DNA from 2 places in the Nocardioides sp. Z50_6 genome. Region 2 is predicted to be linked to the other one. Evidence: riboswitches for the same ligand, from Rfam matches in the RefSeq annotation. Region 2 holds a riboswitch; the other holds the start of a gene.
What was found. A riboswitch is a leader RNA that binds a small molecule or an ion and turns the genes downstream of it on or off. The one in region 2 is predicted to bind cobalamin.

Region 1 (3,416 bases), on a different contig from region 2:
CCCCGTCCAGCCACCGCGTCGGCACCTGGACCGAGCAACGCACCCGGTCGTCACCGCACAGGCGCCGCGTCTCCGGCCCGACCGCGTGAGCGGCTGGGGCGGAGACGAGAGCGGGCGCGACGACTCCCAGCATCAGGGGGGCGAGGAGCTGCCGTCTCACCACGTCGTCCCCCAGGTGACGCGGCGCACTCGTCGGGTGAGGAGCCAGCCGGCGGGCGCGGCCAGCGCTGCTGCGAGCAGCAGGGCCAGGAGCCAGCGGACGGACTGCCTCGCCTCCTCGACCCTGGGCGCCGCCACGCTCGACGCCTCCTCTCCCCACACCGGCGGGTCCACCGGGTCGGCAGCCGAGTTGGACGACAGGGCCGTGGCAGCGCCCTGGGTGGGTGAGCCGCCCGGACTCGCCCCAGCGGAAGGAGTCCCGGGAGGAGGCGTAGGAGGAGCCGGGGAGGGACCGGGCGACGAAGCGTGGCCGCCGCCGGGCTGCGCGGTCGGTGAGGCTACCGCCGACGGGTCCCGCGTCGCGGGAGCGCTGCCCGCGGGCGACCGGGTCGGGGAGGGGCCTGCCGCAGGAGGCGCGGACGGGGCCGCCGAAGGCACCGGGAGCGTCGCGTCCAGGTCTTCGGGCTCATCGCCCGGGACCGGCTGGCCGCCCCCTCCCCCGCTGGGCGGCGCCGTGCCCCCGGGCGGCTGGGCCGGGTCCGGGTCGGGCAGACCGGGCTGCTTGGTGGTGTCGAGCTGCTTGCCGCGCTCCCTCGCCTCGCCGTGCTCGGAGGGGATGACGTTCCACTCGGCGAAGGCCGGACGGGCCACGGGGTGGTCCGGGGAGCTGGCGTAGTTGAGGTGGTGGTTGATCCGGAACCGGTGGACCTGGCCTGGGGTCAACTCGGCCGGCACGGTGTAGGTCACGGCCGAGATCTCTCCAGGGCTGTTGCGCAGCCGTTGCGCCGCGGTGTAGCCGTGACCGGGGACCGGGGTCCAGGTGCCGTCCGCGTCGAGGTACTCCACCCAGTAGCCCGTGCCCACCACGTTGCCGAGGACCTGCATCTCCAGCTGCACGTCCACCGGCTTCTGCTCCGCATAACCGTCGCCCAACAGCTTGAGCGTGCGGCCGCTGAACTCGACGACCTTGCCCAGGCGGGTGCTCAGGTCCAGCGAGCCGTCGTCGGCCAGGCCCACGAAGCCCCACCCGCCGGGCACGTCATCCAGGGTGCGCGGGACGAGCTTGACGGTGTCGAACCTGCCCTCGCCCGAGGCACCTGAGGCTTTGGTGCCGGTGGTGACGGACTCCCCGCTGGGGACGAGACCGGTCACCTCGCCCAGGGAGTTGAACTCGATCACGTAGAACTGCAGCTCCAGAGTCACCCCCGGGTGCCCGGCGCCCCTGACCTGCAACAGCTGCTGGTCGCCGGCCGCGCGTTCCTCGACGTCGATCACGCACGCCTGCACGTACCCGTCGCACAGTGCCCGCTGGGTCGGACCGACACCATGAGCCGGCGCCACTGCGACCGTCGCCGCGACCACGGCGAGCAGCCCCACGAGCCCCGGGGTCGGGGCCGATCTGAGCACTGAACGAGGCGTTCTGGCAGACGGTTCACGCTGCACGGCGGGGCCTTCCTGGAGGTGCACGCAGACGCGGCAACCTCAGGAGCTCGACGCTCCCCGGCTTCCGAGCCCGTGCTTGTGCGACAACGGGTGACGGCTGCATCCCCGGAGTTCCCGACTCGCTGGAGACCAGCTCACGGTTGCGCAACAGCGCCGGATTCGCACCGGCTTCCTCTGGTGGGGATGCGTCACTGAGGGTGACAGCGTGGAGTGTGGCACACGGGTCTTCGGAACAGGACCACGCGGGGGGCGATGCCCGACTGAGTGAGTCAGCTCATGCCAGGCGGGTTGCTCTCCACCCGGACATGTGACGTAGCGTGCCGCCTGCGTCCGAAGGGGAAGCCGGTGCGAATCCGGCGCTGACCCGCAACCGTGACGATGTGGCCCGTCCACGTCGAAGTCGGAATGCCTTCGTGCCGCGCGACCATTCCCACACTGTCGAGGATCGCAGTTGGTCGCCGACGTCCGCGCACGTCGGCCTCCCCTGCTCCAGAACTGGAGTACCCATGAAGAGCCGCACCTTGGCGCTCACCGTCGTCGGAGCACTCGCGTCCGGCACGCTCAGCGGCATGTTCACCCCGGCGTACGCCGCCGACTGGCGCACCGGCTGGTGCCTGGAGGACGAGGGACTCAGCGTTGTCGTCGACTACGGCGACGGCGAGGGTGCAGGGATTCCCGAGGAGGGATTCCAGGTCCGTTGCCTGGTCGGCGGCGAGATCGACGAGACTCGGGACGGCACCCGAGTCGACGCGCTGCGCGCCGTGGGTCTCGACGTGGAGCACCAGGGAAGCTACGTCACCGCCATCGACGGCGTCGAGGAGTACAGCGGTGACGCGATGCACTGGTTCTTCTCCGGCGCCGCGGTGCCGGGCCCTTGGGACACGTCGAACTACGGGCTCATCGCTGACGGCGCCAACGTGAACAAGGCTCTCGGCGCCCGCCTCGTGGGCGAGGACTGGGTGAGCGTGCCGAGGGCCACCCCCCAGTTCGCCGAGCCGGAGCCCACGCCCGAGCCCACGCCCGAGCCGGTGGCCACGCCTCCCAGTGCGCAGACGCAGCCGACGCCTGGGCAGGCGGAGCCCGCCTTCCTGCCGCCGGTCCCCTCGATCGCCGGAACGGCCAGGGTCGGCAGGAGGCTGACCGCCCAGGTCGGGGCCTGGCCCGTCGGCAGCAGCCTCTCCTACCAGTGGATGCGCGACGGTTCACCCCTCCCCGGTGGGGAGAAGAGGTCCTACACCCTGACCGCGGCCGACCGGGGATCAACTTTCTCCGTACGGGTTGCGGGAGTCCGCCCTGATGGCGTCGAGGGCACAGCAGTCTCCGGCACGAGCATGAAGGTGCGGGCCGGTCGACAGGCCGCCGCGCAGCCCAGGATCGTCGGCAAGGTTGTCGTTGGGAAGACGCTGAAGGCCACTGTGAAGTCGTGGAAGCCCGGCAATGTCACGTGGATGTACCGCTGGCTGCGCGATGGGCAAGCCATCCCCGGCGCCACCGAAAAGCACTACGTCCTCGGAGTTAAGGACGCCCGCAAGCGGATCAGCGTCAAGGTGACCGGCCGCAAGGCGGGCTACGCCAAGGCGACCCGCACCTCCGTGAAGACCGTCAAAGTCAAGCGTTAAGGGCTGTTACGGGCGCCTGGCGCGTTCAAACCTGCGCGCGACCGCACCACAAATGGACGTTCGTGCGTGACGTCCCGCCACCGATAAAGGGCCCGGAGGGAAAACCTCCGGGCCTTCCGGGCCTCCAGAACCGTGTCGGTGCCACGCGTGCATCGCGCCTCGGAACTCGGTCAGGTTGTCAGGACACGCCGCCAA
Region 2 (3,416 bases):
CCCGCGTCCTGGATGCTGGTGGCAGCCCGCTCGTCGGCGACTGCGCGGTCGCACCCGGTGCGGACACCGTTCCCGGCTTCGACCAGCGCGCCGAAGTCGACCACGACGGTCACGCCCTCGGGCGGACACGGAGCGGGCACCGCGACCGCCGGACCGGCGGCTGAGAGCCCCAGCCCCGCGCCCGCGAGCGCGACGCCGACGGCCGCCAGCGCGGCGGCCCCCAGGGACCGCACGGTCACCGGTCCTCCCCGTCACCCTCCGCCGCGGCCAGCACCGGAAGGGCCTGCACCCCGGCGATCACCCAGGGCGAGCGGTCGAGCGGGTCGTCGAGACCGTAGGTCCGGGCCTCGGCGAGGCTCGACTCGTCGAAGGCCACCGCGCCGGTCTCATCCGCCAGCTCCCCGTCGGCGTCGACCACCTGCAGCCCCCGCAGCCAGGCGGCCGCCCGCCGCGCAGCGTCGTCCTCGCCGAGCTCGGCCAGCGCCCACCCGGCCAGGCCCGAGGAGTTGGCGTTGACGCCGTTCTGCGGGTCGGCGAAGGAGCCGTCCTCACCCTGCTGCTCGAGCAGCCACGTCGTCGCCTGATCGAGCGCCTCCGTCACCGCGGGCTCGGGCTCCCCCTCCTCGGAGAGGGACGCCAGCTGGAGCACGACGAGGGCAGTGGTGTCCGGGGCCTGGTCGGGGGTCACCTGGTCACCCGCGCACGACTGGTCGCGGGCTCCGGGGTCGGAGAAGTCGAGGCGGAAGAAGCCCTGCTCGCACTGCTGCAGGAGCAGGAAGTCGGTGACCTCGTCGGCCTTCTCGCTGCCGATCCGGGTCAGGGCGGCCGCGGCGTAGGACTGGCCGATCGCGTTGGCGTAGTCGCCGTACTCGGAGCGGTCGCGGAGCCGGCCGGCGTTGACGCCCTGGGGGGTCACCGCGCCCTCGACCCGGGCCTGGAGGTCGACCCCGCCGAAGTCGGCCGGGTCGCGATCCTGGTCGACCGCGAGGAGCAGCGCCTTCGCGGAGGGGCCCGAGTAGAGCTCGCGGCCGGCGCCGACGTAGGTCTCCAGGGTCTCGGCGACCGCGTCCGTGGTCTCCGCGGCCTCCTCGTCGTGCAGCCCGGTGGCCGAGAGCCCGAGCACGAGATCGATGCTGGAGCCCACGTCCACCGACGTGGAGGTCTTGCCCTCCCACGAGGTGGTGTTCTCCAGCAGTCCGTCGGCGTTCCGGTTGGCCAGCAGCCAGGTGGCGGCCAGCTCGGCCGGCCGCGGGGCGTCGGAGACGCTGGCCTCGGCACCGGTGTCGGCGCGGCTGCCCTCCTCCTGCGCACAGGCGGTGGCGGCCGCACAGACCAGGGCGAGCGTGGCGCCGGCCGCGGAGATACGGCGACGTCGGGGGTGGTGACGGAGCATGAGGGTGGTCCTTCCCGCTGCTGAGCGGGACGGTCCCCTGCGGGGATCGAACCGCTGCGTTCCTCGACAGCGAATGTTCGGACGCAGCACAGTGGGTGTTCCGGCTCGCACGGTCGGACCGTGCCTACGGTTGCGGGTCAGCGCCGGACTTGGACCGGCTTCCCCCAGCTGTGAGCGTGGGTGCGTCGCGACGGTCGCCGCGACGCACCCACTGTAACCCGGTCTCCCGGTCCCCGCCGAAGGGGTCCGGGACAGCCGATCAGGCCAGCTTCTCCAGGATCAGCTCGCGCACCCGGCCGGCGTCGGCCTGCCCGCGCATCTCCTTCATCACCGCACCGATGAGCGCACCGGCGGCGGCCACCTTGCCGTCGCGGATCTTGTCGGCCACGTCCGGGTTGGCCGCGATGGCGTTGTCGACGGCGGTCGACAGGGCGCCCTCGTCGGAGACGATCGCGAGGCCGCGGGCCTCCACGATCTGCTCCGGCGTCCCCTCGCCGGCCAGCAGGCCGTCGAAGACCTGGCGCGCCAGCTTGTCGTTGAGCGTGCCGGCGTCCACGAGCGCCTGCACCGCCGCGACCTGCTGCGGGGTGACCCCCAGGGCGTCGATCTCGGTGCCGGTCTCGTTGGCCCGCCGGGCCATCTCACCGAGCCACCACTTGCGCGCCGCCTGCGGGGCGGTGCCGGCGGCGACGGTCTCCTCGATCAGCAGCAGCGCGCCGGCGCCGACGGTGTCGCGCATCTCCAGGTCGGAGAAGCCCCAGTCGGCCTGCAGCCGGGCCCGCTTCTGGGTCGGGTTCTCCGGGAGCGTCCCGCGCAGCTCCTCCACCCACTCCCGCGACGGGGCCACCGGCACCAGGTCGGGCTCGGGGAAGTAGCGGTAGTCCTCGGCGTCGGACTTCTCCCGGCCGCTGGTGGTGATGCCGGTGTCCTCGTGCCAGTGGCGCGTCTCCTGCAGGATCGAGGCCCCCGACTGCAGCACGGCGGCGTGCCGCCGCATCTCGTAGCGGACCGCACGCTCGACCGAACGCAGCGAGTTCACGTTCTTGGTCTCGGTGCGGGTGCCGAGCACCCCGGAGCCCTTGGGAGCCAGCGAGAGGTTGACGTCGGCCCGGATCGAGCCCTGGTCCATCCGTGCGTCCGAGACGTCGAGGGCGACGATCAGCTCGCGCAGCTGGGCGACGTATGCCTTGGCGATCTCCGGAGCCCGCTCCCCCGCGCCCTGGATGGGCCGGGTGACGATCTCGATCAGCGGGATGCCCGCCCGGTTGTAGTCGACGAGCGAGTAGTCCGCGCCGTGGATCCGGCCGGTGGCACCACCGACGTGGAGGGTCTTGCCGGTGTCCTCCTCCATGTGGGCGCGCTCGATCTCGACCCGGAACGTCTCCGGCTCGCCGTCCGCACCCTCGACCTGGACGTCCATCCAGCCGTCGAAGGCGATCGGCTCGTCGTACTGCGAGGTCTGGAAGTTCTTCGGCATGTCCGGGTAGAAGTAGTTCTTCCGGGCGAAGCGGCACCACTCGGCGATCTGGCAGTTCAGCGCCAGGCCGATCCGGATGGCCCCCTCGACCGCCTTCCGGTTGACGACCGGCATGGCACCGGGCAGGCCCAGACAGGTCGGGCAGACCTGGGTGTTGGGCTCGGCACCGAACTCGGTGGGGCAGCCGCAGAACATCTTGGTCAGCGTGCTGAGCTCGACGTGGACCTCGAGGCCCAGCGCGGGGTCGTACTTCTCCAGCGTCTCCTCGAAGGAGAGCAGCTCGGCGGTCCTGGTGCTCACTGACGGGCTCCCTTCAGCTCGGGCGCGCGGTCGAGGACCGCACCACCCCACTTCTCCTGCAGCAGGGCCTCGACCGCGGCGCCGACCCGGTAGAGCCGGTCGTCGGCGAGGGCCGGTGCCAGCACCTGCAGTCCGACCGGGAGGCCGTCCTCGTCGGCCAGGCCGCACGGCACCGAGATGCCGGGCGTGCCGGCCAGGTTGGCCGGGATGGTGGCGAGGTCGTTGAGGTACATCGCGAGCGGGTCG

Region 1: it holds a riboswitch for cobalamin, as region 2 does, so the genes downstream of both, AC4BGE_RS16795 (hypothetical protein) here and AC4BGE_RS01830 (hypothetical protein) in region 2, are expected to answer to the same signal.

The regions. Positions count from the first base shown of each region.
Region 1 covers NZ_JBZAJB010000008.1:113,753-117,168, reverse strand. The annotation lists gene AC4BGE_RS16805 (hypothetical protein) at 1-160, opposite strand, end outside; gene AC4BGE_RS16800 (hypothetical protein) at 157-1,566, opposite strand; cobalamin riboswitch at 1,891-2,033, shown strand; gene AC4BGE_RS16795 (hypothetical protein) at 2,124-3,221, shown strand.
Region 2 covers NZ_JBZAJB010000001.1:379,505-382,920, forward strand. The annotation lists gene AC4BGE_RS01825 (hypothetical protein) at 1-239, opposite strand, end outside; gene AC4BGE_RS01830 (hypothetical protein) at 236-1,393, opposite strand; cobalamin riboswitch at 1,467-1,610, opposite strand; gene gatB (Asp-tRNA(Asn)/Glu-tRNA(Gln) amidotransferase subunit GatB) at 1,653-3,170, opposite strand; gene gatA (Asp-tRNA(Asn)/Glu-tRNA(Gln) amidotransferase subunit GatA) at 3,167-3,416, opposite strand, start outside.